Regions from separate parts of the Mesorhizobium sp. M0518 genome, predicted to be linked through region 1. Evidence: riboswitches for the same ligand, from Rfam matches in the RefSeq annotation. Region 1 holds a riboswitch; the other holds the start of a gene.
What was found. A riboswitch is a leader RNA that binds a small molecule or an ion and turns the genes downstream of it on or off. The one in region 1 is predicted to bind S-adenosylmethionine.
Positions count from the first base shown of each region.

Region 2: another riboswitch for S-adenosylmethionine. It lies ahead of metX (homoserine O-acetyltransferase MetX); the one in region 1 lies ahead of NKI66_RS20235 (O-succinylhomoserine sulfhydrylase).

Region 1 covers NZ_JAMYQY010000014.1:10,204-25,463, reverse strand. The annotation lists gene NKI66_RS20295 (GtrA family protein) at 1-286, shown strand, start outside; gene NKI66_RS20290 (hypothetical protein) at 325-1,806, shown strand; gene NKI66_RS20285 (acyltransferase family protein) at 2,003-3,916, shown strand; tRNA gene NKI66_RS20280 (tRNA-Gly) at 3,994-4,067, shown strand; gene NKI66_RS20275 (hypothetical protein) at 4,070-4,306, opposite strand; gene NKI66_RS20270 (LysR family transcriptional regulator) at 4,540-5,529, opposite strand; gene chvE (multiple monosaccharide ABC transporter substrate-binding protein) at 5,842-6,912, shown strand; gene mmsA (multiple monosaccharide ABC transporter ATP-binding protein) at 7,036-8,568, shown strand; gene mmsB (multiple monosaccharide ABC transporter permease) at 8,565-9,857, shown strand; gene araD1 (AraD1 family protein) at 10,161-11,153, shown strand; gene NKI66_RS20245 (ABC transporter substrate-binding protein) at 11,358-12,128, opposite strand; gene NKI66_RS20240 (2'-deoxycytidine 5'-triphosphate deaminase) at 12,226-13,320, opposite strand; SAM riboswitch at 13,459-13,536, shown strand; gene NKI66_RS20235 (O-succinylhomoserine sulfhydrylase) at 13,594-14,781, shown strand; gene NKI66_RS20230 (ceramide glucosyltransferase) at 14,787-15,260, opposite strand, start outside.
Region 2 covers NZ_JAMYQY010000018.1:30,485-45,744, forward strand. The annotation lists gene NKI66_RS23700 (lysoplasmalogenase family protein) at 1-52, shown strand, start outside; gene NKI66_RS23705 (cupin domain-containing protein) at 54-482, opposite strand; gene gloB (hydroxyacylglutathione hydrolase) at 502-1,269, opposite strand; gene NKI66_RS23715 (class I SAM-dependent methyltransferase) at 1,466-2,248, shown strand; gene NKI66_RS23720 (ABC transporter ATP-binding protein/permease) at 2,381-4,207, shown strand; gene NKI66_RS23725 (DUF1194 domain-containing protein) at 4,293-5,096, shown strand; gene NKI66_RS23730 (glycosyltransferase family 2 protein) at 5,167-6,099, opposite strand; gene NKI66_RS23735 (DUF1330 domain-containing protein) at 6,468-6,818, shown strand; gene NKI66_RS23740 (glycosyltransferase family 2 protein) at 6,849-7,856, opposite strand; gene NKI66_RS23745 (Stf0 family sulfotransferase) at 8,020-8,874, opposite strand; gene metW (methionine biosynthesis protein MetW) at 8,823-9,437, opposite strand; gene metX (homoserine O-acetyltransferase MetX) at 9,496-10,665, opposite strand; SAM riboswitch at 10,780-10,857, opposite strand; gene hisC (histidinol-phosphate transaminase) at 10,994-12,103, shown strand; gene NKI66_RS23765 (prephenate/arogenate dehydrogenase family protein) at 12,110-13,045, shown strand; gene NKI66_RS23770 (sugar kinase) at 13,053-13,976, opposite strand; gene NKI66_RS23775 (DUF2125 domain-containing protein) at 13,984-14,982, opposite strand; gene NKI66_RS23780 (gamma-glutamylcyclotransferase) at 15,124-15,260, shown strand, end outside.

The sequences.
Region 1 (15,260 bases):
ATGGACCTTCAGCAGAGCCGATGGTTTCCAGCCCGGAACCGCGCTGCGCTACGGGGGTGTCTTTCTGGTCGCCTACAGCGTCAATCTGGCCGTCGTGATCGCCGCCCGTTCAGCAGGCATCGTCGAAAACCCGCTGGTCCACCTCGCGGGAATCTGCGTCTATTCGGTTGTTTTCTATCTTGGCTCGGCTCGCTTCGTGTTTGTGGGGCGCGGGGACGACAGCACCGACCGCACAGTTCGGGTGGCCGACAAGCCTCGGCAGCACCCCGCCAATCCAACACCTTGAACCCAACTGTCACCGGAACCGATTAGAGGCGGCGCACCATGAACGACGCTCAGGCCAGTGCGGCGGCCGCGACGTACAACGAGCGGAACAGGCTGATCTTCTGCCTGCTCGCGGCCTTGGCGATGGCGGGTGCACTGGGTGCCCAGGCAGGCGCCACCCTGCAGGATCCCGACAGCTGGTGGCAAGTGAAGGTCGGTCTGGATTTCCTGACAAACCGGACATTTCCGACCGTCGATCCTTATTCCTACACGTTTGCCGGCCAGCCCTGGATTGCCAAGGAATGGCTGGGGCAGGTTCTGCTGGCTATTGCTTACCGGGCGGGCGGCTGGAACGGGGTCGTCACCGCGATCATCGCCTCGATCTCCCTGACGGTTTTCCTCCTGGGGTGGTTTCTCAGCGCATGGCTGAAACCGATCCTGGCGATTACACTGGCCTTCGCGGCGGTGTTCCTGATCAACCCGATCTTCACGGCGCGCCCGCATGTCTTCACCTTCCCGATCATCATCATCTGGACGGCGGTGCTCTTTGGTGCGGCAAGGGAAGAACGGGCGCCGCCCTGGTGGCTGCTTGTGCTGGTCGTATTATGGGCGAACCTGCACGCCACCTTCACCTTGAGCTTCGTCATCGCGGCTTTCGCCGGTCTCGATCTGCTGGCGCGCACGGGCCTGTCGAAACCGTCCCTGCTGGCGAAGTGGATCGCGTTCGGTCTGCTTTGCCCGCTGGTCAGCCTGATCCACCCCTACGGCGTCCAGGCCATCCTGGCGACGCTCGCCGTGGCCTACGGCAATGAGGCAGTGTCGCTGATCATGGAGTGGAAACCGTTCAATCAGCCGGACAGTCCCGTCCAGGAAGCGGCGATGCTGCTGGCGCTTTTCGGGCTACTGGTGTCCCGATTGCGAATTGGCTGGGCCAAGGCGTTGTTCGTCGTCTTCACCTTGCATGTCTATCTCGCCCATGTGCGTTTCATGTATCTGTTCTTCCTGCTGATTCCGCTGGTGATGGCGGCCGAGGTCGCCCAGCAATATCCCTCGCTTTCGGCCACCGCATGGCTGGCCGAAAAGCGCGACGGACTGGAGAGATTCTTCGCCAGGCGGTTCTACGCCATCTGCGGCACGGCAGCCGTTCTGCTGATTGGCGGGGTCACTGTGCTCGGCAGCGTCTATCAGGTAGCGCCAAGTCCGAAGACATCGGCCAGCGGGGCGCTGGCATTCGCGCAAAGCCATCATCTATCCGGCAACGTGCTGAATTCCTACAATTTCGGCGGCACGCTGATTTTCCACGGGTTCAAGACCTATATCGACGGACGGACGGACCAGCTGTTCCTGGGAGGTTTCACAAAAGCCGATGACGAGACGGGTCACAGCAACGGCAAGCCACTCCTCGAAGCCCGGTTGAAGAAATACGCAATAGGCTGGGCGCTGCTGTCGGCTGACGACGCCCGCATCCCCTTTTTCGACCAGTTGGGCTGGAAGCGGGCCTATGCGGACGACCATGCAGTGATCTATCTGCCTGGCGCCTGATCCTGGTGCGTTGCTGGCGAATTTCGCGACGGCCAATATATGCCTTGACACGTATGTTGCAGCGCAACAAATTACTGCTTGGGGATAAGCCTGTGAGATCGATGAGCCGGGATTTTCAGCACGACCTGAGGCATCGCCGAATGAGCGTGGCGGGTGCGGCCGCACGGATCCTGGTGGCCGTGTGCGAGCCGGCCGGATGAACTACCGGCGCGACATCGACGGCCTGCGGGCCGTTGCGGTGCTGCCCGTCGTGCTCTTCCATTTCGGCGTGTCCGCCATTCCTGGCGGCTTCACCGGTGTCGACATCTTCTTCGTCATATCGGGCTATCTGATCAGCGGCAGCCTGCTCGATGATCTTGAGCGGGGCCAGTTCTCGATCGGCCGCTTCTACTGGCGCCGCGCACGGCGCATCCTGCCGGCGCTGACCTTCGTCATCCTGCTCGCGAGCATTGCCGCCTGGTTCATCCTTCTGCCTTCGGATCTCCACGAATTCAGCCTTAGCGTGATCGCCGCCTCAACCTTCTGGTCGAACATCTATTTCTGGAAAACGACGAACTATTTCTCCATCGACGCCGAACTACGGCCACTCCTGCACACATGGTCGCTTTCGGTGGAAGAGCAGTATTATATCTTCGCGCCGATCCTCCTTTATCTGATCTACCGATACGTCTCGAAGCGCTGGCTGACGGTACTTCTGCCGATGGCCGTCGGCAGCTTTGCCCTGGCAGTCATAGCAACCTCGCTGGCACCGACGGCAGGCTTCTATCTCTTGCCGACGCGCATATGGGAGCTGGCGCTGGGCGCCATGCTGATGTTGCGGAAGCCTCCGGTCCTAGCCAGTCGGCTGGCGGCGGACCTGATCGGCCTCGCCGGCTTTGCCCTGATTGCATTTGGCTTTGTGATGATTTCGGACAGCGATCCGTTTCCCGGCTACAATGCCCTATTCCCCTGCATCGGAACAGCTCTGCTGATCTATGCTGGCCAGGATAACGCCGACAGGCCGGCACCTGTCGCCACTCGCGTGCTTCGGTTGGCGCCGCTGGTCTGGGTCGGCCTCATTTCCTATTCGCTTTACCTCGTCCACTGGCCGATCAACTCGTTCGTCCATTATCTCTCCCTGAAGACTGTCGGTGTGCCAACGATTATCGCGATGACGTTGGGCAGTTTCGCCTTGGCGGCATTCTCCTGGAAATATGTCGAGCAACCCTTCCGCCACAAACGAGCCTATACCGCCCCGCTGCCTATCTTCGCCTTTTCGGCGACGGCAATCGCGCTGCTGTGCGCCGGAGGTTTGGCCGGCGCACTGGGCAACGGTTTCCCGCAACGGTTTCCGGATTTCTCGACCGAACGTATCCGGGTCGGCGACTGGCGCAACGGCATCTGTTTCAACGAAAACGGGACCCGCATCGAAGACTGGAACCTCGCCGACTGCACCCGTACAACGGGCTTTGCCACCAATGTGCTGCTGTGGGGCGATTCTTTCGCTGCCCATTATGTTCCGGGACTTGAGCCCAACGCCCAGAAAATCCACGCCAATGTCATCCAATACACCTATGCCGGCTGTCCGCCCGACCTGACCTATTTTTCCTATGCTCGGCCCGCCTGCACCCGCTTCAACGAACGGGCCTTGTCGATCATTCGCGACGCCAACATCCAGGCGGTGATCTTGAGCGGCCGATGGACCGACTACCAGGCCAGGGGCTTCGACGGCCTGCAGAAGACGATCGATCGGCTTCGCGAGATGGGGGTCAAGGTCTATACCGTCGGCCAGTCTCCGGAATTCATCGCCGACGTCCAGAAGATCGCTTTCTTGGTGAAACGGGAGCATGCCGGAACCACATCCTGGCCGATGGCTATGGATCCGGACATCAACGCACGGGTTCTGCCGTTCACCAAAGGGGCCGATTTCATAGATCCGCTGACGTATCTGTGCGACTCGGCAGGTTGTTCATACGCCGATGCCACGACCAACGAATTTCTCTACTTCGACTATGGCCACTTCTCTTCCGCCGGCGCGACGCTGGCCATCTCGAAATACTGGCCAAGCTTCGCCACCAGCAATAAGGTCGCGGAGGCAAAACGGCAATTCACGGCCGCGGGCGCGCCGTGATCCGCAGCACGACCGTCGTGAGAACAGACCGCTTTGCGATTGCCCGAAGCCGGGCCGTCATGGTAACGAGGGCGCACGCGGGTATGATGTAATGGTAGCTTGTCAGCTTCCCAAGCTGAACGCGAGGGTTCGATTCCCTCTACCCGCTCCAGTCTAAGGCGTCAGAACCATTGCAGCGCCTGCCTGTTCGTCGAACACAACCGAGCAGCCTCGCGCAAGCGCCACCGTTGCGAGGGCGTTTGCCGCCGCGTCATCCGATGAAACGAAATCGCCGGTCAACACCCGCAATTCTTCCACGCCTTCAGCCATGGAAACGAAATTCCCGACCGATCGATCGTGCTTGCAGGCCTCGATCACGCAAAGCAGATCGATGATTTCGAAGCTGCGCATGTTCAGCCTCCAGAAGAAATCGTCCCTTGCAAGATCATGAACGCATCGGCGGGAAACAATGTTCCCAGTTCGCTTTTCGCTAGAGCAATTCCAGGAAAAGTGTGAAACGGTTTTCCGTCCGGAATTGCGTCAAAACAATGAGTCAGAGCGGGTCGCCGTTTCCGTGAAACGGTGAACTGCTCTAGCCTCGGCCTGGCGGTGCTTTCGCCGGACAACCTTACCCGAGCGAGCCATCATCCCACTTCTCTCAGAATGAAGTCGTGCAGCATCTTGGCGGCCGGCGACAGCGCGCGATTCTTCACCGTGATCAGGCTGTAGGGCCTGACCTCGATGTCGAATTCGGTCTGGACGACGTCGATGGCGCCGGCCAGCCCGTCAGGGTTCTGGATGAATTTCGCCACCTGGACAGAGACCGGTGCGATGGCATCGGATTGCGCGACCATGACCAGGGTCAGGAGCAGCGAACTGGTGTTCAGGATACGGTCCGGCAAAGCGATGTTGCGGTTGAGGAAGTTGCTCTCCATGGCCTGGCGCAAGGGCGAGCCGCCAGACTGGAAGACCCAGTCATAGGCGGCGGTCTCTTCCAGCCGCACCGCCTCGCCCTTGGTGAGCGGATGGCCCCGGCGCACGATCAGGCAGGCCTTCTCGACGCCGATGACGCGCGACTCGAACAGCCGCGGATTGAGATCGTCCGGTATGCGCGCGATGATGAAATCATGACGCGTGGCGATCAGCTCGCGTGCCAGCACATTGGAGGTCTCGACCTGCATGGTGATCTCGATGCGCGGATAGATGCGGCGGATCTCACGAATTGCCGGCACCGCCAGCTCGATAGCCGGCGCGGTCACAGCACCCAGGAAAACCGAACCACCCTTGCCCGCCTTGAGCTCGGAAATCTCGCGGTCGACCTCGCGCATCTCCAGCAGGATCGAGCGCGCGCGCCTGGCCAAAGCCTTGCCGTATGGCGTCAAGGTGATACCGCGCGGCAGCCTCTCGCACAGCTTGACCTCCAGCACCGCCTCCATCTCTGCGATCATGCGCGAGGCCGCCGGCTGCGAAATGTTCAGAACCTGGGCTGCCGCGCTGACTCGGCTGTGGTCGTCGAGCGCGACGATCATGCGCATGTGACGCAGACTGAGACCGCTGCGCAGCAGGGTTTCGCCATCGCCCGGTGCTTCTCTGTAACCATTTGAAGCTGTTGTCAGATTCCCGGGCCGCGCCATCGCTTTTCCCTGCCTTCTGCTCGTGTAAGGCCGACCTTGGAGTCAGCCCGTCACGTCCCAATACATATACCAACCATGATATAGCAACCATCAAAGATCGCATTTGACAGTTATGGCAAAGACCCACACCCTCCGCGCGTTCCAAGACGTGACGGTCGCTGACGAGAAAAATCGTATCGATTGAACCAGCGTCTCGGGGCCATGGGAGGATACCGGAGATCGATATGACGGCAGCAGTGCCTTGGCGCTTCTGCACGATTGCGCGGCCCGCGACCCCCGGGGTGCCGCGTCCATCAAACAGGGAGAGTTGAAGTGAAAATCATCAAGACACTGGCCGCCGTCGCGGCCCTTGGCATCGCTGCCATGACCTACTCGGCGCACGCAGCCGACAAGGGTCTCGTCGGCGTGCTGATGCCGACCAAGACCTCGCAGCGCTGGATCAACGACGGCGATGCCGTCAAGTCCCAGCTCGAGGCTCTCGGCTACACCGTCGACCTGCAATACGCGCAGGACGACATCCCCAACCAGCTCAGCCAGCTGGAAAACGAGATCACCAAAGGCCCGAAGGCGCTGATCATCGCTTCGATCGACGGCACCACCCTGTCGGATGCTCTGCAGAAGGCCGCTGACGCGGGCGTCGTCGTCGTCGCCTATGACCGCCTGATCAAGAAGACCGCCAATGTCGACTACTACACCACCTTCGACAATTTCGGCGTCGGCGTGATCCAGGCGAATTCGCTGGTCAAGGGCCTCAAGGAGCGTTTCCCGAACACCAAGCCGTGGAACGTCGAACTGTTCGGCGGCTCGCCCGACGACAACAACGCCTTCTTCTTCTACAATGGCGCCATCTCCGTCCTGCAGCCGCTGATCGACGACGGCTCGATCAAGATCAAGTCCGGCCAGACCGGCATGGACAAGGTCGGCACGCTGCGTTGGCTCGCCGCCACCGCCCAGGCGCGCATGGACAATCTGCTGTCGGCCAACTATTCGGACGGCAGCCGCGTCGATGGCGTTCTGTCGCCCTATGACGGCCTGTCGCGCGGCATCACCGCCTCGCTGCGGGCCGTCGGCTACGGCACCGAGGCTCAGCCGTGGCCTGTTGTGACCGGCCAGGACGCCGAAACCGCTTCGGTCAAGCTGATCATCTCGGGCGAGCAGTACTCGACCGTGTTCAAGGACACCCGCGAACTGGCCAAGGCCACCGTCGAACTCGTCGACAAGGTGCTCTCGGGCGGCAAGCCGGACGGCCTCGATGAAAAGACCTACAACAACGACGTCAAGGTCGTTCCCTCGATCCTGTTGACGCCGCATGAGGTCGACAAGTCGAACTACCAGGCGCTGGTCGTCGACTCCGGCTACATCAAGGCCGACGAACTGAAGTAATCCCGGTTACAAAGTCAGGGGGTCCTGCGCAACGCAGGGCCCCTTTTCGTTCACCAGCGAGCCCGGTATTGTCACCGACCTCGCCGGCAATGTTTGCCGAGCTCTCAAGGAGCGGTAGTCCCCATGGCCCCGACGATTTTGGAGATGCGCGACATCACCAAGACGTTCCCTGGCGTGAAGGCGCTGTCGAACGTCAATCTCAGCGTCGAGGAAGGCGAGATCCATGCCGTGGTCGGCGAAAACGGCGCCGGCAAATCGACGCTGATGAAAGTGCTGTCGGGCGTCTATCCCACAGGCACCTATGACGGCCAGATCATCTTCCAAGGCCAGGAATGCCAGTTCAAAGGCATCCATGACAGCGAACACAAGGGCATCGTCATCATCCACCAGGAGCTTGCGCTGGTGCCGATGCTGTCGATCGCGGAAAACATCTTCCTCGGCAACGAACACGCCAAATTCGGCGTCATCGACTGGGATGCCAACGAGGCGCGCACCAGTGCGCTGTTGAAGAAGGTGGGCCTCAAGGAGGACCCCAAGACGCTGATCACCAATATCGGCGTCGGCAAGCAGCAGCTGGTCGAAATCGCCAAGGCGCTGAGCAAGGAGGTGAAGCTGCTGATCCTGGACGAGCCGACGGCTTCGCTGAGCGAGAAGGACAGCCAGGCGCTGCTCGACCTTCTGCTCGAGTTCAAGCGGCAAGGCATGACCTCGATCCTGATCTCGCACAAGCTCAACGAGGTGAACCGGGTCGCCGACAAGGTGACGGTGATCCGTGACGGGCGCACCATCGAGACGCTGGCCAAGAAGGACATCTCTGAAGACCGCATCATCACTTCGATGGTCGGCCGCTCACTCGACGACCGCTATCCGCCGCGCGAGCCTGACATCGGCGGGGTCGTGTTCGAAGTGAAGAACTGGTCGGTCTATCACCCGATCCATGCCGAGCGGCAGGTGATCAAGGGCATCGACATCAACGTGCGCAAGGGCGAAGTGGTGGGTATTGCCGGGCTGATGGGCGCTGGCCGCACCGAATTCGCCATGAGCCTGTTCGGCCGCTCCTACGGCCGCCGCATCTCCGGCGAGGTGCTGCTCAAGGGCAGGCCGGTCGACGTATCCTCGGTGAGCAAGGCGGTCCAACACGGCATCGCCTACGTCACAGAGGACCGCAAAACCTACGGTCTCAACCTCATCGACCATATCAAGCACAACATCACGCTGGCCAATCTTGGCGGCGTCTCGCGCCACAGCGTGATCGACGACATGCGCGAGCTCGCCGTTGCCAACGACTATCGCAAGAAGACCAATATCCGCGCTTCCAGCGTCTATCAGATGACCGGCAATCTCTCCGGCGGCAACCAGCAGAAAGTGGTGCTGTCGAAATGGCTGTTCGCCGACCCGGACGTGCTGATCCTCGACGAGCCGACACGCGGCATCGATGTCGGCGCCAAGTACGAAATCTACACGATCATCGCCCGCCTCGCCTCGGAGGGTAAGGCGATCGTCGTCATCTCGTCGGAAATGCCGGAATTGCTCGGCATCACCGACCGCATCTACGTCATGAACGAAGGGCGCATGGTGGGCGAAATGCCCGCCGCGGAAGCAAGCCAGGAAAAAATAATGCGCGCCATCGTTCGGGGAGAAGGAAAAGCAGCATGAGCACCGAAAGCGCCCCCGCCCCGCAGAGCAAAGTCGCCGAAGACGTGCAGCAGGGTCCACGCATCGCCGTCTCGGCGCTGGCAACGAACCTGCGCGAGTACGGCCTGATCCTGGCGCTGATCGCCATCATGGTGTTCTTCCAGTTCACCACGAACGGAACGCTGTTCAAGCCGGTGAACCTGAGCAATCTGGTGCAGCAGAACTCGTTCATCATCGTGATGGCGCTGGGCATGCTGCTGGTGATCGTCTCCGGCCATATCGACCTCAGCGTCGGATCGGTCGCCGGTTTCATCGGCGCGCTGGCGGCGATGATGATGGTCATCTGGCCGCTCGGCCCGTTCAGCAATCCGCTGGTGGTGTCGATCATCTGCCTGATCGTGGGCGGCGCGATCGGCGCCGCGCAAGGCTACTGGATCGCCTATCACCGAATACCGAGCTTCATCGTCACGCTGGCCGGCATGCTGATCTTCCGCGGCATCTGCCAGGCCCTGCTGGGCGGCGGATCCTCGGTGGGGCCGCTACCCGATGGCTTCAAGGCGCTCAGCTCCGGCTTCATTCCGGATGTCATCGGGCCACTGACGCTGATCCCGCCGACGGTGAACGCGGCCGGCAAGACCATCATGGGCAGCGGCCTGACGCTGCACATGACGACGATTGTGCTGGGCCTGATCGCCGTGCTGGCCTATGCCTATTTCGGGGTGAGGACGCGCCGCAAGCGCGAACGCCATGGCTATGAGGCCGAGCCCTTTGCCCTGTTCGTCGTCAAGACGCTGGTCGGCAGCGCGCTGGCGCTGTTCCTGGTCTACCAGTTCGCCAGCTACAGGGGCCTGCCGGTGGTGCTGCTCGTCATGGGCGTGCTGATCTCGCTGTTCGTCTTCGTCACCAAGCGCATGACCATCGGCCGCCGTATCTACGCCATGGGCGGCAATTCCAAGGCCGCGCAGCTGTCGGGCATCAACACCGAGCGGCTGACGCTGATGGTGTTCATCAATATGGGCGTGCTGTCGGCGCTCGGCGGCCTGATCATCGCGGCGCGACTGGGACAGGCGGTGCCGGCCGCGGGCCTCGGCAGCGAGCTCGACGTCATCGCCGCCGTCTTCATCGGCGGCGCCTCGGCCATGGGCGGCGTCGGTCAGGTCATCGGTGCGGTGGTTGGCGGCTTCATCATGGGCGTGATGAACAACGGCATGTCGATCATGGGCGTCAATGTCGACTGGCAGCAGGTGGTCAAAGGCCTGGTGCTGCTCGGTGCCGTGATCTTCGACGTCTACAACAAGAACAAGGCCTGAACGGGCTTAAGAGCAATTCCAAGGAAAAGTGTGAAACGGTTTTCCGCCCGGAATTGCACCAAGACAATGAGTTAGAGCGGTTCGCCGTTTCCGTGAGACGGTGAACTGCTCTAGTCGAGGCAAGCAGGAGGCATACGATCGCGGCGCTGCCGGCAACCCGGTAACAGAAGTCCCTGAGGGACCAGGCCCGCGAGCGCAATCCGAACTGAGAATTTAAACCGTGGCATGGACGAGGTCCCGGCCGCGCCGAGCAAGGTCTGCCGTTTTGGCAGCCCTGCCAAGGCAAATGAGAGAGGATTCATCATGCTGATCTCCCAGATCCTTGACGACGCCGAGACCATCCGCGTCGTTGCCCGCAATAGCGGCAAGACCCGGATCATCAATGGCGCCCGCAGCGTCTATTCGCTGGCGATGGAGGCCGCCCGCACCGGCGTCGGCCTCGTCGCGCTGATCGAACGCAAAGGACTTGGCGAGACGGTCGATCTCGAGGCCGCTTACAAGAAGGGGCGGCTGCTGACGCCGATCAATCACCCCGATCCGGCGCATCTGCACCTGACGGGCACCGGGCTGACGCATCTCGGCTCCGCCGCAACGCGCGATTCCATGCACAAGAAGCTGAGCGCCGACGGCGAGGAGCAGCTCACCGATTCCATGAAAATGTTCCGCATGGGGCTGGAGGGCGGCAAGCCGGCGAAAGGCCAGATCGGCGTGCAGCCGGAATGGTTCTACAAGGGCAACGGCACCATGGCGGTGGCGCCAGGCGCCGCACTCCTGTCACCGGCCTTCGCCAAGGACGCCGGCGAAGAGCCCGAAGTGGCCGGCATCTATGTCATCGGCGATGACGGCGCACCTTTCCGCGTCGGCTTCACGCTGTCGAACGAGTTTTCCGACCACGTCACCGAGCGCGTGAACTATCTGTTCCTCGCCCATTCCAAGCTGCGCAACGCCTCGTTCGGTCCGGAAATCCTGATCGGCGACCTGCCGCCCGACATCCGCGGCACCTCGCGCATCGTGCGCGACAGCGAGGTGCTGTGGGAGAAGCCGTTCCTGTCGGGTGAAGCGAACATGTCGCACACCATCGCCAATCTCGAGCATCACCATTTCAAATACGCGGCCTTCCGCCAGCCGGGAGACGTGCATGTGCATATGTTTGGTACGGCGACGCTGTCCTTCGCCGACGGCATCAGGACCGAGGCCGGCGATGTGTTCGAGATCGAGGCCGGGGACTTCGGCCTGCCGCTGCGCAATCCGCTCGAGATCGAGCAGCCGGTGAAGGTGGCAGTGAAGGCGCTGTGAGGCGTCGATGACAGCGTGATCTCCCCCCTCGTGGGGGAGATGGCCGGCAGGCCAGAGGGGGGCGCTGTCCCGCCAACGTCTCCATCCTACTTAGTTTTTCTTTCGAACCAGTCTGCTGGTGCAGAGAGGTCGCGATCCCTCGCGCCCCCCTCTGCCCTGCCGGGCATCTCCCCCACGAGGGGGGAGATTGGCGGCTTCGACGTCTCAATAAATATCGAAGTCGAAATACTTGGCCTGGATCTTCTTGTAGGTGCCGTCGGCGACGATGGCGTCGATTGCGGCGTTGAACTTGTCGCGCAGCGCCGTGTCTTCCAGGCGAACGGCAATGCCGGCTTGTGTCTCCGTACCCTTGACGTCTCCAATCATCTTGCAGCAGCCTTCGCTCGCCTTCTTCATCCAGTCCACCAGCACGAACTTGTCCGAAATGACCGCGTCGAGGCGGCCATTCTGCAGATCGGTGATCGCCTCTTCCTGGGTGGGATAGAGTTTGGCCTCCGCGCCGGCCTTGCCATATTCATTCTGGGCATAGCCGGCCTGCGTGGTCGAAGCCTGGGCGCCGACCGTCTTGCCGGCAAGGGCCGCCGGTTCGGTCGAGGTCAGGTCGCTGTCCTTCGGCGCCACCAGAGCGAGCGGTGTCGTATAGTATTTGTTGGTGAAGGCGACCTGTTTCTTGCGCTCCTCGGTGATGCTCATCGAGGCGATGATGGCGTCGAACTTCTTCGCCTGAAAAGCGGGAATGATGCCGTCCCAATCCTGGGTGACGATTTCGCATTCGACCTTCATCTGCGCGCATAGCGCATTGGCGATGTCGATGTCGAAGCCTTCGACCTTGCCGTCAGCGGTAATGGTGTTGAACGGCGGATAGGCGCCCTCCGTGCCGATCTTGATTTTCTCCTGCGCCTGCGAAAGCGAGCCGGCCGCCATCACCAGCATGGCAGCGCCTGCCGCCGATATGATCCATTTCGAAATCTGCATTTTCTTGGTTCCCCTTGAACGCCGGCATCTTGACGACCAGCAAGGCAGCCAAGCATGGCGAGCCGGTACAGGCAAGTATTTTGCCTGACGGCGGCGCTCAGCGCGCGGCGCGGAAATGCTTGGACAGCTTCAGGCCCTGCGCCTGGTAGTTGGAGCCGAGATCGGTGCCGTAGAGGGCCTGCGGCCGCTTCAGCATGTGTTCGTAGACCAGCCGGCCGACGATCTGGCCATGGTCGAGAATGAACGGCACTTCGTGGCTGCGCACTTCCAGCACCGCCCGGCTGCCCGTGCCGCCAGACGCGGAATGGCCAAAGCCCGGATCGAAGAAGCCGGCATAGTGGACGCGGAATTCGCCGACCAGCGGATCGAAGGGCGTCATCTCGGCGGCGTAGAGCGGCGGTACGTGCACCGCCTCCTGGCTGACGAGGATGTAGAACTCGTCGGGGTCGAGCACCAGTTCGCCGGCGCCGCTCTTGTGGATCGGCTCCCAGAAGTCGACGACTTCCTGGGCCGCGCGCTTGTCGACATCGACGAGGCCGGTGTGATGCTTGCCGCGATAGCCGACCAGCCCGTTCTGATCGCCGTTGAGGTCGATCGACAGCGCGATGCCGCCGCCGGAAATATTCGGCGGCTCGGTGGCGACCAGCGTCTGCGCGCGATGCAGCTCGTGCAGCTCGGCTTCGGAGAGCAGCGCATTGCCGGTGCGGAAGCGTATCTGCGACAGGCGCGAGCCGGTGCGCACGACGATCGGGAAGGTGCGCGGGCTGACTTCCAGAAAGAGCGGGCCATGATAGCCGGCAGCGATCTTGTCGAACTCGTGGCCGCGATCGGTCATGACCCGGGTAAAGATGTCGAGCCGCCCGGTCGAGCTCTTCGGGTTGGCCGAGGCCGAAATGCCCGCCGGCAGCGCCAGGCTTTCAAGCAAGGGCACGATATAGACGCAGCCGGTCTCCAGCACCGCGCCCTCGGCAAGATTGATCTCGTGCAGCTGCAGCCGGTCAAGCTTTTCCGAGACCTTGTGGTTGGGGCCGGGCAGGAAGGAGGCCCGCACCCGCCAGGCCTTGTCGCCGAGCCTGAGATCGAGACTGGCCGGCTGGATCTGGTCGGCGTCGAGCGCACGCGCCGACTTCAGCGCGCCGGACTGGAACAGCGCCGATATGTCCTGATCGGGAAGAATGCCTGTCTGCCGCAAGGCTCCACTCCTAGGTCAGACGTTTTTCTTGTCGCAGGTTCTGGTCGCAAAACCGTGGAACACTTTTGCGGAACCTGCTTGGTACAAACCTCTTAATGAAGCCGGCAATTGACGCAAGCGTGGCGCGGGTCTAAAGGGTCGTTATCCCGTGGTGATTTGGCCGGTCGGCTTGCAGCCACGTTAAACAAGTCGCTAAAGGACCGTCGGGCCGCAAGGCCGTATGGACCGGTTGCGACTTTCGCGGCCGGTTTTTTTGTGTCTGGAAGAAAAGCGATGAGCACCAAGAAGGACAACTGGAAGCCTCAGACGGCACTCGTGCACAGCGGAACGCTGCGTTCCGGTTTCGGCGAAACGTCGGAAGCGATTTACCTGACCCAGGGCTATGTCTACGAAACGGCACAGGCCGCCGAAGCCCGTTTCAAGGGCGAGGAGCCAGGCTTCATCTATTCGCGCTACGCCAATCCGACCGTCGACATGTTCGAGAAGCGCATGTGCGCGCTGGAAGGCGCCGAAGACGCCCGCGCCACCGCCTCCGGCATGGCCGCGGTGACGGCCGCCCTTCTGTGCAGCGCCAAGGCCGGCGACCATATCGTGGCGGCGCGTGCGCTGTTCGGCTCCTGCCGCTGGGTGGTCGAGACGCTGGCGCCGAGATACGGCATCGAAGCGACGCTGGTCGACGGCACCGATATCGCCAATTGGGAAAAGGCGGTCAAGCCGAACACCAAGCTGTTCTTCCTGGAAAGCCCGACCAATCCGACATTGGAAGTGGTCGATATCGCCGCCGTCGCTTCGCTCGCCAATTCGATCGGCGCAAGGCTGATCGTCGACAATGTCTTCGCCACGCCCTTGCAGCAGAAGCCCTTGCAGCTCGGCGCCCATATCGTCGTCTATTCGGCGACCAAGCACATAGACGGCCAGGGGCGCTGTCTCGGCGGCGTGATACTGTCGGACAAGAAGTGGATCGACGAGAACCTGCACGACTATTTCCGCCATACCGGCCCAAGCCTTTCGCCCTTCAACGCCTGGACGCTGCTGAAGGGCCTGGAAACGCTGCCGCTGCGCGTGCGCCAGCAGACGGAAAGCGCGGGCAGGATCGCGGATTTCCTGGCCGAGCGGCCGGAGATCGCCCGCGTCATCTATCCCGGGCGCGCCGACCATCCGCAGGCTGATATCGTCAAGAAGCAGATGTCGGGCGGCTCGACGCTGATCTGCCTCGACGTCAAGGGCGGCAAGCAGGCGGCCTTCGCCTTGCAGAACGCGCTCGACATCGTCTTGATCTCCAACAATCTCGGCGATGCCAAGAGTCTGATCACCCACCCGGCGACGACGACGCACAAGAATCTGAGCGACGAGGCGCGCGCCGAGCTCGGCATCGGGCCGGGCACGCTCCGGCTGTCGGTCGGGCTGGAAGACACCGACGATCTGCTTGAGGACATCGCGCAGGCGCTGAAGGCCAGGTAGGGCCTTCAGGCGCCGGACGGCGTCTCCTCCAGCTCGGCCGTCTTGGTGCCGATGGTCATCGCATTGCCGCGCCAGTCGACGGCGCCGCCGAGCCAGCCGCGCCCCCACATCGCCGGAAGGATCAGGTCGCGCGCCATGATCGCCGTGACCATGCGTGGCGACAGGTACCAGCCCTTGGACCAGGCCAGCGCGCACTCGGGAAGGTAGAAGGCTACCAGCACTGCAAGGGCGGTTGCCCAGAGGCTGAAGCCGGCACTGGCCGCGGCAATCAGCGCAAGCACCAGCGGCACCACGGCGCCGGTCAGGATTTCGGGTGCGAAGAACAGCGGGAAAGTGACGCGGCGCAGGCGCGCCCAACGGGCCTGACGCGACCAGATCTCGTCAAACGAGCGCCGGCCAAGCGGCTGCTCGAAGGGGGCGGCGACGAGATTGACGCGCAGGCCGAGACTGTTCACCAGCTTGGTCGCGGCGGCATCCTC
Region 2 (15,260 bases), on a different contig from region 1:
CGCCCAACTCGCGATCACGCTAGGCTTCCTGCTAAATCAGGCTTCTTATTGAGTTAGGACTGTCCAGGCTGCCAGCCGGGTGCCGCCAGCTCAAAAGCTGCAAACTCGAAGCCCGGCGCGACGGTGCAGCCGACCAGTGTCCATTCGCCCAGGCTGCGCGCCGATTGCCACCATTCCGCCGGCACGACGATCTGCGGCCGCTCACCGGCTGCGAGATCGATGCCGAGCACCTGTTCCACAACGGTGCTGCCTTCTTCCCACATCGACAGCGCCAGCGGGGCGCCGGCATGGAAATGCCAGACCTCGGCGGCGTCCTTGACCCGGTGCCAGGCCGAAACCTGATGCTCCTCAAGCAGGAAATAAATGGCGGTCGAATGGCCACGCGCGCCGCCGGTGCCATCGCGAAAGGTCTCGGCATACCAGCCGCCTTCCGGATGCGGCTTCAGCCCGAGCGTCGCGATAATTTCTGCGGAGCTGGTCATGGCGACGATACCACCGGGCCTAGAAATTGTCCTTGCGCTTGCGGATTTCGGCAAAGACCTCGGCGTCCGAAGCTCTCTCCAGCCCCAGATGCTTGCGGATCGCCGGATCGTGCCAGCGCAGGAAGGGATTGGTCGACAGCTCCTCGCCGATCGTCGTCGGCAGCGTCGGCTTATTGTCGGCGCGCAGCTTTTCGATCTTGGCGGCGCGTTCCTTCAATGCCGAATTCGTCGGGTCGACGGTCAGCGCGAAACGGGCGTTGGCGAGCGTATACTCGTGGCCGCAATAGATGGCCGTTTCAGCCGGAAGTGCAGCCAGCTTCTTTAGCGATTCATACATCACCGGCGGCTTGCATTCGAACAGCCGTCCGCAACCCAGCGCAAACAGCGTGTCGGCGGTGAACGCCACACCCGAAGCCGGCAAATAGTAGGAAACGTGGCCGGCGGTGTGGCCGGGCGTGGCGATGACTTCGATCTTTTCATCGCCAAGATGGAGAACCGAGCCGTCTTCGACGGTCTCGTCGATGCCGGGGATCTTGGCCTTTTCCGCTTCCGGGCCGACGACGCGCAGCTTGAAGCGCTCCTTCAATGCAAGATTGGCCTCGACGTGATCCATGTGATGATGCGTGGTCAGGATCATCGTCGGCGTCCAGCCGGTGCGCTTTATCGCGGCCAGGATAGGCGCTTCCTCGGGCGCGTCGATGATCGCGGTCTGGCCGCTTTTGGGATCATGCACCAGCACGCCGAAATTGTCGCTGCGGCACATGAACTGTTCGATTTCGACCGGCATCGCATCTCTCCGTTTATGGCCGCAGACATAGGGCGCCGGCGCGTGGATGTCATCCTGGATGTTGAAGACATGCTGGATGTTGAGCAACATTCCGGGACGTTGAACAACATCCCGCAATGTCTAGTGACATTCCCGGAATGGCAGGTCGTCGCGGCCTGTTGTTGAAACCCGCCGATATCGCGGCTACATCCCTGCCATGCATTCCGACATCGTCGATCTTCGCTCCTTCTATTCGACAACACTCGGCCGTTTCGCCGAGCGTTCGATCACCATGGCGTTGTCGTCGATATGGGCGGTCGTGCCCAACGAGCGGCTGGTTGGTCTGGGCTACACCTTGCCGTGGCTGGAGAGGTTCGGCTGCGACGCCGAGCGGGTCTTCGCCTTCATGCCGGCGACGCAGGGCGCGGTGGTGTGGCCGGCGACAGGGCCGACGGCGACGGCACTGGTCTTCGACGAGGAACTGCCGCTGGTCGATTCCTGCATCGACCGCATGCTGCTCGTCCATTCGCTCGAACATGTCGAGAACCCACGTGAGACGCTGAACGAGATCTGGCGCGTGCTGTCGCCGGCTGGCCGGGTCGTCATCGTCGTGCCCAACCGGCGCGGTGTCTGGGCGCGCTTCGAGCACACCCCATTCGGCAATGGCCGGCCCTTTTCGCGCGGCCAGCTAACCGAATTGCTGCGCGAGGCGAATTTTACGCCCGCCGCCTGGTCCGATGCGCTGTTCTTTCCGCCGTCGAGGCGCCGTTTCATGATGCGCTTCCACAATGTGCTGGAGCGCGCCGGCCGGCGGCTGTGGCCGATCTTTTCCGGCGTCATCGTCGTCGAGGCGCAGAAACGGCTCTATCAAGGCGTGCCCGTCGTCCAGCGCGCCTCGCGCCGCGTCTTCGTGCCGGTGCTGTCGCCGCATGGCGCCACCCGGCTTGGCCGTCACAAAGCCGGTGCCGAGCCCTCGGCTGCGCGGGTGACGGCTTCGTGATCACGGCAAGCGTGCCTGACGTCGTTTCCCTGCCTATCTGTCGCAAGCGGACCGACAGTTTATCCGGCAGCCCATACGAACGCCTGTCAAGTTTCTCCATCCGGTTTCAGCACTGACGCAAGGACCTCGGCCATGGCTGATCAACCGGACAATGCCGCCGCCGTTCAGCCGGTTGCCGTGGCGGTCGAAGCCAGCAGCCTGCGCGATCAGCTGATGACGATCCGGCGGGCGCTGGCGGGATCGCCGGTTCGCAAATGGTTGCAGTGGACATCGGTCGGCATCATGGCCGTGATCATCGCAACGTCGATCGGCCAGGTTCTGCTCAACCGCTGGAACCAGCCTTTCTACGATGCGCTTGCGCGCCGCGACATGGCGGCCTTCCTGCACCAGCTCCTCGTCTTCGCGATGATCGCCGGCGGGCTGCTGGTGCTCAATATCGGCCAGACCTGGCTCAACCAGATGATCAGGCTCAAACTGCGCGAGGCGCTGACGCTGGATCTGATCGATCAGTGGATGCGGCCGGCGCGCGCCTTCCGGTTGGCCAATGCCGGCGCCATCGGCGTCAATCCCGACCAGCGCATGCAGCAGGACGCCGCGCATCTGTCCGACCTGTCAACCGATCTCGGCGTCGGCCTGCTGCAGTCGTGCATCCTGCTGGTGTCCTTCGTCGGGGTGCTGTGGGAGCTGTCCTCGGGCTTCGTGTTCCACATCGGCGGGACCTCGCTGGCCATACCGGGCTACATGGTCTGGGCCGCCATCCTTTACGCCGGCATCGCCTCCTGGCTGAGCTGGCTGGTCGGGCGCCCGCTCATCCGCCTGAACAGCGACCGCTATACACGCGAAGCCGAGCTGCGCTCCTCGATGGTGCGCGTCAACGAGAATGTCGATGCCATTGCGTTGTATCATGGCGAGGCCGACGCCAGGCGGCGGCTCGAACTCGATCTCGGCACGGTGCTGGGCGCCATGCGGCGCATCTACGCCGCCCAGATCAACCTGTCCTGGGTGACCGACACCTATGGCTGGATCACCGTCGTGGCGCCCATACTGGTCGCTTCGCCGGTCTATTTCTCAGGTGATATCAGCTTTGGCGGGCTGATGATGGCGGTCGGCGCCTTCAACCAGGTCCACTCCTCCTTGCGCTGGTTCATCAACAACATCGGCAGTATCGCCGATTGGCGCGCCACGCTGATGCGCGTGGCCGATTTCCGCATCGCGCTCGATGAAACCGATGCGCTGCACGACACGGAAAAGCGCATCGCCTTCGGCCAAAACGTCAATGGCAGCCTGACTTTCGAGAAGCTCGAAGTGACCTCGCCGGAGGGTTGCACCAGACTCGCCGACTCGCATGTCGAAATCCGCCCCGGCGAGCGCGTCATGATCACCGGCGACCCCGGTGCGGGCAAGACGCTGTTCTTTCGTGCCATTGCCGGCCTGTGGCCATGGGGAAGCGGCCAGATCGGCCTGCCGGCGGGAGAAACCCCCATATTCGTGCCGCGCGTGCCTTATTTTCCGGTCGGCACGTTGCGCGAAGTCCTCGATCACCCGAACGGGCCCGCGCCGGCGAACGATGCCGACATTTCGGCGGTGCTGGCCGAGGTCGGTCTGGGACGGCTATCCTCGTCGCTCGACCGCGCCGGGCGTTGGGACCATGAGTTGGGCGATGACGAACAACGCTCGCTGGCCTTCGCCAGGCTCGCGTTGCGGCAGCCGAAATGGGTGATCATCGATGAGGCGCTGGATGCGTTCGACGGCCCATCGCTAAGACGCGTGCTGTCGATGCTCGATAAGCGTTTGCCGGGGACAGCGATCCTCAACATCGGGCGCGGCCAGCACAACAACCACTTCTTCCCGCGCGCGTTGACGATCATCAAGGATTCTGGTGCGCCAGCCCTGAAGCCCGCCCGCGTCAGAGCCGGCGCGATCGAACCGCCGCCAGCCGCCGCTCGTCGCAAGAAATGAGCTGATTTCCGGGCGGGGGAAGCAAAGCTTTATTTTGCCGTGATCGCGAGGGAAGCTCCTTGGGAGAAACATCTTGGCGACGGCCATGCTTGATGCTCTGCGCCTGCTTGCCTGTCTTGCCTGCGCCCAGGCTGCCCCGGCCGCCTCGCCGCCGGATGCGCTCGCCGTCGACGTCGAGCTGGTGCTGGCGGTCGACATCTCGCTGTCGATGGACGAGAAGGAGTTCGCCCTGCAGCGGGCCGGTTATGTCGAGGCGCTGCGGCATCCCGACTTCATCAAGGCTGTCCGCGCCGGCGCCAAGGGCCGCATAGCGCTGACCTATTTCGAATGGGCCGGCACGGTGCGCGACGACGCGGTCATCAGCTGGCAGATTATCGATAGTGCCGAGAGCGCGAACAGCTTTGCCGACAAGGTCGCGGCTCGTCCGTTCCGCAGCTTTCGCGGCACTTCGATTTCCGGCGCGCTGGCCTTCGGCACCGAGCTTTTCGACCGCACGTCTTTCCAGGGCGAACGCAGCGTCATCGACATTTCGGGCGACGGACCGAACAATATCGGGCCGCCGGTCACCGCAACGCGTGATGCGGCGACTGCCAAAGGCATCGTCGTCAACGGCCTGCCGATCCTGATCAGCCCGTCGCCCACCTTCAGCCATCTCGACCAGTATTATGCGCAGTGCGTGATCGGCGGACCCGGTTCCTTCGTGCTGCCTATCTATGCCGCCGCGGAGTTTTCGACAGCCATCCGGCGCAAGCTGCTCCTGGAAGTGAGCGGCATTCAGGACGAGGTGGGAAGCATCCCCGTCGACGCGGCGACGCCGATAGACTGCCTGCAAGGCGAACGGGACAGGCGGTTTCTATCGGATCCGTATTTTCCCGAACTTGACCGTTGAGCTCTCGACAGAGGGGTTAACGCGATCCGGAGGAAAAACCGTTCCACAATTTCCCGGAATCCCTCTCGGTTTAAGCGGGCCGGGCACCAAATTGATTGCGAAACTCGTTGGACAGATCGCGGCGCCAGCGCCGGCCGTGGACATAGCCTTGCATCAATTCCGGCAGCGAATAGCCAAGCGTTTTGGATGAACGGTTGGCCATGTAGCCCTGAAATGCCTCCGGTATCCTGCCTCGCAGGATGTCGGCGATGAGCTGCCGCGAGATCATGTAAGGCGGAATGTGCGGGTAGGCATGGGCAATATGCGGATGTTTGCCCATCAGGTTCGCATAGGCCTCGACATAGCCGTCACGGCGGCCGGAAATCGAGTTCTCCGAATTGTATTTCGTCCAGTCCAGATCCCTGGACAACTGCGCACCGAAGCGCCGGGCAAGGCGCAGCAGCAATTCGCGATCCTGCATGCGGGTGATGTCGCTGTCGTAGCCGCCGATGGCCAGCAAGGCTTCGCGGCGAGCGGTGATCGCGGAGCCGGCAATGAAGATGGTCTGCCCAACCAGCGTCCGCTCCAGCATTGCGGGGCTCACGAACGCCTCGGGGTTGACGCAGTTTGTGATGCGATTGCCTTTCAGGGACACGAACGAACTGATCAGCACTTGCAGTGCAGGATTCTCATCGAACCAGGTCAGGGTTCGTTCAAGCCGGTGCGGCATGTAGATGTCGTCGGAATCGAGGAACGTCACCAACGGTGCCCGCGCGCGCTCGATGCCGGCATTCCTGGCAGCGTTGGCGCCTCGCCATTTCGCCCCGACATAGATCAGCCGCGGGTCCTGGATACGGGCCAGCGCCGCTTCGGTTCCATCGGTCGAACCATCGTCGACGACAATGTGCTCAAGCCTCGACATGCTCTGGGAGAGTACGCTTTCCACGGCGCGCAACACCGTTTCGCGTCGGTTGTGGGTCGGCGTAATGACCGTGATGAGAGGTGTCGGTTGGATCCCGGCCATGTCTGTCAGCTGTTTCCTGCGCAGGGTTGCGCGTCTGTCCAGGACTTTTCGATTTTCAGAACGGTCGAATGGATTGGACTTCCCTTCCTCTACACCGCATCACAGTCGGCGCGACGCTACAAAAAACGACTGCCCCTGTCACCCACCGTGCCGGTACTCAATCCGCGCGAGACAACGAATCCCCGCTGCTAGCGTTCCAATTGCAACAGCACCGCCGCACATAGCATTGCGAATCACCATGGAAGCAACCCATCATGACAGGTAGCATACATCTCATTACCTCAGACGTAATCGCTTAGCGCTCGGCGTTTGGTCAGATTGCCCATGCGAGGCCGGCAACTCGGCTTCGATGACAAGGGAGTCCAGTCATGGCCGCTTACGCCGTCGCCCATATGCGCCAAGCCGCAATGGGTCCGCAGATCGTCGAATATCTGCACAAGATCGATGCCACGCTGGAACCTTTCGGCGGCCGTTTTCTGGTTCATGGCGGCGATGTGGAGGTGATCGAGAACGACTGGCCTGGCCATCTGATCATCATAGAATTTCCCGACAGGCAGCATGTGCGTGGCTGGTACAATTCGCCCGCCTACCGGGCGATACTGGCGCTGCGCACGGACAATTCGGAGGCCGATGTCGTGTTCGTCGACGGCGTCGAACATCCGCACAAGGCCACGGATGTTCTGGAACAATCGACGGGTCAAGGATCAATTGGACGCTGAACCGCGGTTCAAGGAATGGCGGTAAAGCGTCTAGCTGTGCCCAACATAGTCGGGCACAGTTTCAATTTTGTCACGAACCATGCCAGTCGCAAAACTGAACTGGCCCCAAAACGCCAAACCATAAAATGCCTGACCGACAATCAGAGAAAAGGGAACCTGCCAAAGCGGCATCCCCGTTTCCCGGGCATGGCCTACGATCCGTCGTGTCGTGCGCCATGACATGGTGAGCCACCGGCTGAAAGACTTGACTATCCGTCGCGCGCGGCTCGGCGAATTGAGCGCAACGAACTTCCGGTCGGCGTCGCGACCTGTAACCAGGGCGCGCCAGTAAAAGAACCGCCAGCCCCGCGGCGAATAGTGATAAACGCGTGCGTCGACATTATGAATTTTGTGGCCCTCCCGCAGCAGTTCGCGCATCAGCAAAGTGCAGGAAACCTTGAAGCCGTTATGTTTTGGAAAAGGATGGCTGACGATCCACTCGCGTCGAAACGCTACATTGTTAGCGTTGATCGCTCGCTTCGAGGCAAATCGCCCGTCTCCACGGGCCATCGGGAAAAACCAGATCAACGCAAACGTTCTTGAAAAGAAATCGTCGTATGAGAGGTATGTATATCCGTTTGCGCAGATAACTTCAGAGTTTTCAAAGGGCTCAAGCAGTCCTGGTAGCCATCCTGGTTCCGCGACCACGTCGGAATCCATAAAGATGACGATATCTCCGTCCGATGCCAGCATGCCGTTGTTCTTCAGGTCGTAATATCGGCCGCCAGGGAAAGCCGTGAAGACGAGTTCGGCAACCTGACCGAGCTGCGGGGCCTCATTCGAAATCTCACGACGCAACGCATCCTCGTCCGACTCTGCTCCCCCGTGAGAAATAACGATCCTTGGTCGCACTAAACCGGTTGCTGAAACCGATGTGATTTCCCGAGCCAAGGCCTTCATCCCAACGCCGATCTCGTCCCAGTCGATCGATTTTGCATTCTCCATTTCGACGACGAGTGAATACGTTGGACGCTCTTGAGCCATATCTGAACCGATCAAGTTATTAGTGCCGATGTGGCTATAACGCTCTCGGCGGGCTGTCAAACCAGCGTGCAATAAGAATTTGTGCTCGTGATCGCCATGGACGGCGATGCGCTTTGATCAATAACATCGCATCTCTGGCGCCCCTGGATGCTTCGTGTTCTCGTACAATGCCGTTCGATCAGATCGAGAACCTTGAGCTCCTCTTTTTAAGAAAACCGCGACGGCAATTGTTGGCATGGAAGTTCGACGTGTCAGAATATTCCGCCAAGAACCGCTCTCTCCACTCCTCATTGATGGTGTCTCGTTGAATATCGAGGCCCGAATCGAGATCAGACCCGGGTTTCAAGACAAGCTTGGCGTCGACCAGAGATGCAGCCCTTTCAAGGCAGGTCCGTGGATGTTCAAGGAGTTCTTCGTATGTCAGTGATAGGAAGGACAATCCGTTTTTTGCAAACCAGACATCCCAGGCCAGATTTTCCAGGATGATTTTTTCAAGCGAGTCCGCGATTGCTTTGCCGTCGTAGCATGGTCTCTTCTGATCGGCCTCGGTAGAGCGGAACCGACCACTCTGACGAGCGCGGGTCCACGAAACTGCTTGACCAACGAGGTCCCCACGCGTCAACCGCATATAGCGCAGCTTTGGAAGGCTTGCGGGGAGATCCACGGTTTTGGCAACCTGTGAAAACTGGCTGGCAAACAGTTTGACCGCGTAAATCCCGGAGGGAGACCGCCCGTCCTTCAGTGCACGCAAAACCTGGGCACGGGGGTCGCGGGGATAGTTCGGCATTTCTAGAACACGGCGGCCCCCGAACCACTCGAGTGGGTTGCCAAGCCCGGTGGCTGCCATCAATCCGGCTAGGTGGTTGCTGCCGCTGCGCGGTGAGGTGCAGATGAGAATTCCGGCTTTCAACCCAGCCCGCATGTCCGGTGGGATTTCAACTGGCAGAGGGCGCCTACGAAAGAGATACATGGCGATCAATATTACCGTTTCAGCAAGAACACTGCCTGCTGGCCGAAGAAGTTCCAGAACCACCACGGCATCGACAGGCCGATCTTCTGCCCGGCAGCGTCGAGGGCGGTTGCCTTCTCGACTGTCGCGCCGAGTTCGTCGCACAGATTGACGAAATCGCGGATGGTGCAGAAGTGGATGTTGGGCGTGTCGTACCAGGAATAGGGCAGGTCCTTGGTCACCGGCATGCGGCCGTTGACGAACAGCGACAGGCGCACCCGCCAATGGCCGAAATTGGGGAAGGAGACGATGGCGCGGTTGCCGATCCTGAGCAGTTCGTCGAGCACCAGCTTCGGGTTGCGGGTGGCCTGCAGCGTCTGTGACAGGACGACGAAGTCAAAGCCCTTGTCGGGATAGAATTCGAGATCCTTGTCGGCATCGCCCTGGATGACCGAGAGGCCGCGCGCCACGCATTCGTTGACGCCGCGCTGCGACAGCTCGAGCCCACGGCCGTCGACCTGCTTGGTGTCCTGCAGCAATTCGAGCAGCGAGCCGTCGCCCGAGCCGACATCGAGCACGCGCGACTGTGGCGGGATGAGGTTGGCGACGACCTCGAGGTCGACGCGCTGGTCGCGGTTGACGCTCATGGCTTCGCCCCCTGCCTGGCGCACGATCCCGATCCGAAAAGCCTGCAATTTTTCGGGGTCATGCGCTGAGCCCTCTCGCCCGGGCCGCCGAGCCGATGAAGCCGTTTATGGCGGCAAACAGTTCCGGCTCGTCGAGCAGGAATGCGTCGTGGCCGCGGTCGGTTTCGATCTCGACGAAGGATACCGATGCGCCGGCGGCGTTGAGCGCATGCACGATCGAGCGGCTCTCCTCGGTCGGAAACAGCCAGTCCGAGGTGAAAGACACCAGGCAGAAGCGGGTTTTCGTTCCGGCGAAGGCATCGGCCAACCGGCCGCCATGGTCGGCGGCAAGGTCGAAATAGTCCATCGACCGCGTCATGTAGAGGTAGGAATTGGCGTCGAAGCGATCGACGAAGGTCATGCCCTGGTGGCGCAGATAGCTTTCGATCTGGAAGTCGGCGTCGAAGCCGAAGGTCAGCGCCTCGCGATCCTGCAGATTGCGGCCGAACTTGCGGTGCAGGGCGGCTTCCGACAGGTAAGTGATGTGGGCGGCCATGCGCGCCACCGCCAGGCCTTTTTCCGGGCGTTTGCCGTGCTCGAAATATTTGCCGCCATGCCAGTCCGGATCGGCCATGACAGCCTGGCGGCCAACCTCATGAAAGGCGATGTTCTGCGAGGAATGGCGCGCGCCGGTGGCGATCGGCAGCGCCGAGAAGACGCGCTCCGGATAGCTCGATGCCCATTCCAGCACCTGCATGCCGCCCATAGAGCCGCCGAGCACGCAGAACAGCTTTTCGATGCCGAAATGGTCAATCAGCATCTGCTGCGCCCGCACCATGTCGCGGATGGTGATAATGGGCAGGTCAAGCCCATAGGGCTTGTCGGTGGCGGGATTGGTCGAGGCCGGACCGGTGGACCCAAGGCAACCACCGATGACGTTGGAGCAGATGACGAAGAAGCGATTGGTGTCGATGATCTTGCCGGGGCCGATCAACACTTCCCACCAGCCAGGCTTGCCGGTCACCGGATTGGTGCTGGCGACGTGCTGGTCTCCGGTCAGTGCATGGCAGACGAGGATGGCGTTGGAGCGGGCATCGTTCAGCGTGCCGTAGGTCTGGTAGGCGATCTGGAACGGTGACAGCAGCGTGCCGGCGTCCAGCTTGAGCGGCTTGTCGGATCCAAAACGCAAAACCGGGCTCGACGGTTGGTCGACCTCGTTGTTGGTTTTGCGGGCACGCAGAACGGCCATGACATCCATCTCACACTTTGAGCCCACGCATCGCGCTTGTCGAAAGTCGATGCCGATCCGGGTGTCCGGCCGGCGCGGACAACAAAAAACCGGCATTGCGGTTGCAAAGCCGGTTACAGGATGCAAACGGCCCTTTAGCAAGTTGTTTAACGTGGCTGCAAGCCGACCGGCCAAATCACCACGGAAGTCCGCTCCCCTTCTAGGGCTGTGGCGCGCCGGCGTCAACGGCCAGCCTTGGGCGGTGGCTGTCGCCTCTCGACATTGCAGGCCACGGCTTGTATTTCCGCTGCGGCTTCCCTCAGGAAGCGTTCTCGACGGATTTTGCGACATGAGCCAGACACCGGACCAGGCACGTCCAACCCCGCGCGCGGGCATCATGGACATAGACGCCTATGTGCCGGGCAAGAGCACGGCGCCCGCGGGCGTCGCCAAGGTTCACAAGCTGTCCTCGAACGAGAATCCGCTAGGGCCCTCGCCGAAAGCGATCGAAGCCGCGCGCGAGATTGCCGGAAAGCTCGACGTCTATCCAGATGGCACCGCCAGGCGGCTGCGCGAAGCGATCGCCGAGGTGCATGGTCTCAACCCGCAGAACATCATTTGCTCCAACGGCTCCGACGAGATCCTCGGCCTGCTGGCGCAGACTTATCTGGCGCCCGGCGACGAGGCTGTCATCACCGAACACGCCTTCATGGTCTACAAGATCTACATCCAGTCGGCAGGTGCCGTTCCGGTGACGATCAAGGAAAGAGACGAGCGCGCCGATATCGACGCCATCCTCGCAGCCGTCACGCCGCGCACCAAGATCGTGTTCCTGGCCAATCCCAACAATCCGACCGGCACCTATGTGCCTTTCCAGGAGGTGCGCCGCCTGCATGCCGGCCTGCCCAGGCACGTGCTTCTGGTGCTAGACGCGGCCTATGCCGAATATGTCCGCCGCAACGACTATGAGGCCGGCATCGAGCTGGTCGGTGCTGCCCAGAACGTGGTGATGACCCGTACCTTCTCCAAGATCGGCCTCGGCGGAGCGCGGATCGGCTGGATGTATGCGCCGATGCATATCGTCGACGCCATCAACCGCGTGCGGGGTCCCTTCAACGTCAATGCGACGGCGATCGAGGCCGGTATCGCAGCCATCCGCGACCGCGCCCATGTCGAGCGCAGCGTGGCGCACAACGAGACCTGGCTGGCCTGGCTGAGCGAGGAATTCACAAAGCTCGGGCTGCGGGTAACGCCGAGCGTCGGCAATTTCGTCCTCGTTCATTTTCCTGACGATCAGAAGCATTCGGCGGCGGCGGCGGACGACTATCTGACGGCGCGCGGCTATATATTGCGGCGCGTTTCGGGCTATGGCTTTCCCAACGCGTTGCGCATGACCGTCGGCACCGAAGAAGCCAATCGCGGCGTTGTCGCCGCTCTCACGACATTTCTGAAAAGCTAGAACGCCATGACATCACCGATGTTTGAAAAGATCGCGCTGGTCGGCATCGGCCTGATCGGCTCGTCGCTGGCCCGCGTCATCCGCCGCGAGGGGCTGGCCCGTCACGTGGCCATATCAACGCGCAGTGCGGCGACGCTGGCGCGAGCCGAGGAACTCGGGCTCGGCGATAGCTATACCACCGATGCGAAAGAGGCGGTCCGCGATGCCGACCTAGTCGTCATTTCGGTGCCGGTCGGCTCATCCGGCGCGGTGGCCGAGGAAATCGCGCCGGCGCTGAAGAAGGGCGCGATCCTCACCGATGTCGGCTCGACCAAGGCGTCTGTCATCGCGCAGATGCAGCCTTATGTCCCTGAAGGCGTCCATTTCATTCCCGGCCACCCGCTGGCGGGCACGGAAAAATCCGGCCCCGACGCCGGCTTCGCCGACCTGTTCGACAATCGCTGGTGCATCTTCACGCCGCTGCCCGATACCGACGCGGACGCGCTGGAGCGGCTGTCGGAGTTCTGGCGCCGCTGCGGCGCCAACATCGATACCATGGACCCGCAGCATCACGACATGACGCTGGCCATCGTCTCGCACCTGCCGCACATCATCGCCTACAACATCGTCGGCACCGCCGACGATCTGCAGTCGGTGACCAAGTCCGAAGTGATCAAATATTCGGCTTCCGGCTTCCGCGACTTCACGCGTCTTGCCGCTTCCGATCCGACCATGTGGCGGGATGTGTGCCTGCACAACAAGGACGCCATCCTCGAAATGCTGGCGCGGTTCTCGGAAGATCTGGCGTCCCTGCAACGCGCGATCCGCTGGGGGGACGGCGAAAAACTCTTCGACCTGTTCACCCGCACCCGCGCTGTGCGCCGCTCGATCATCGAGGCCGGCCAGGACATCGACGTGCCCGATTTCGGTCGCCAGGCCGTCGAGCATCCCGCGAAGGGCTAAGTCAGTTTCAGGCTGGCCAGGTCTGCGCAACCATGGCCAGCGTCTCGGCCCGGTTCGGCGCACCAAGCCTGCCGCCGAAGCGCAGGCATTTGAGCGCGGCGGCCGCACTGGCAAAGCGCAAAGCCTGCTCGACCGGCATGGCTTCCGCCAGCCCGACGGCGAAGGCGCCGTGAAAGACATCGCCGGCGGCCAATGTGTCGATCGCCTTGATCTTCGGTGCCGCGACATGGCGCACGCAGCCTGCGCGACGGTCGTGCCACCAACTGCCCGCCGCGCCGCCTGTCACTGCGACAAAAGCGTCGGTGCGGCTGGCGAGATCGGCGCAAGCCGTTTCTGGATCGAGCGCCTGGCCGCAGACAATGCGCGCCGCCGTTTCCGAAGCGACGATGTGCGTGGCGAGCGGCAACAGCTGTTCCAGGATCTGCAACGGTGCGGTATCGGCATCGAGGATTGCCGGCCGGCCGAGGGCGCGCGCCGCTCTCAGGGCAAGGGCTGCCGCACCTGGCCAGCGGACATCGACCAGTACGGCGTCGAATGCCGTGAGGTCGGCGACCGGCAAGGCTTCGGGATCGGCCTGGGCAAGCCCGTCATAGAACGGCACGATGATGCGCTCGCCATACGCGTCGACCAGGATCGAGGCCAGCGCCGAGCGGGCGCCTCTGACGCGGCGCACAAAGGTGCAATCGACGCCTTCGGCCTCGATGACGGCGATGAGCTGGTCGGCGACGGCATCGTCACCCGCGCTCGCCCACAGCGATACCTCGGCCCCCAGGCGATGCGCGGCGCAGGCAGCACTCGTGGCCATGCCCGAGGCGATCTGGACGCCGTCGGAGGCAATGAACTTGCCTTGATGCACGGGCAGCGTCTCGACGCGCAGGATGGTGTCCAGCGTCAAAGCGCCAACGCTCAGCAGCTTCACGGGTCTTGCCATCGCAGCGCTATTCCACCGGCTTGATCTTGCCCAGCGGAATGAAGCCGAGCGAGGCCTTGCCCCTGACCACCTTCAGCGGCATCGACGGTTCGTTGCCGAGCACCGCCAGGGCAGCAAAGCCCTGCTCGATCTGGCTTTTCTGCTCGGGTATGGCGGCGCCGAGAATGGCCGCCACCGCCTTCGGGTCCTTCAGCCTGATCATCAGATTGGCGTTGATCAGGCCCTCGGCATCGACCGAGAGCGGTCCCGAAACGGTGACGCGCGCCGTCCCCGACGACAGGTCGAGGTTGCGGATTTCGATCGCCTGGCCACGAAGGCTCTTCACCTGCGTGCCGATCAACGCGACACCGTTCTTCAGCGTGACGTCGCCACTGGCATCGAGCGCCGGAAGCACGCGCCCGCCAATTGCGTCGGGGTCGATCTCGAGATCGCCGAAACTGCCGAGATAGTCGATATCCTCACCGTTGGGCTGCAACTGACCCGATGCCTTGCCGGCGCTGAACAGTTGCACCGGATCGGTGTCGTCGGCCGGGTCGGTCTGGCCGGAAAGGCCCTCTGCCTCCAGCGAAATCCGCTGCGGCAGCGGCCACCACAATTTGAAATTGGCCTGCAGATTGTCCCAGTCTATCCACAGCGGCACCATGTCCGGAACGGAGGTCCTGAGCGGGCCGCGCAGATTGGCAACCGGCGACAGAGGCTGGATGATCTGGGCGGCTGCGTTGAAACTGCCGGCTGAAGCCGCAATGTTCTTGGCATCGTCCTCATAGGCGAGGTTGTCGCAGGAGACGGTAAAGCTCAAGGGATAGCCGCTGACCTGGAGATTGCCGCAGCCGGCCTCGACGCCATTCTTGTTGAGCGTGGCAACCGCCTTGTCGGCTTCGCTCCTGACGCGGTCAGCCAGATAGAACCAGCCGCCGCTGTAGAGGGCGAACAGCACGACGATGAATGCTGCAAGCCAGACCACACGGCGACGTTTGTTCGGCTGGCGTTCGTCACTTGACGTCATGCTTTGGCTCTCGTTAACGCATGGGTGTTGCGGACGGGTAGGCGATTCCGCCAGGTAGACAGACGAATAGTTAGACGGGACGGGCGGAAAAAACACCGGTCCGGTTCGGTGTTGGCATCTTTTGCAATCAGGCGCGGCGATATGGGCGATTTTTGGGTGTTTGGCTATGGCTCGCTGATCTGGCGGCCGGGATTCGCGCATGTCGAAACACAGCGTGCCCGCCTGCATGGCTACCGGCGCTCGCTCTGCGTCTATTCCTTCGTGCATCGCGGAACGCG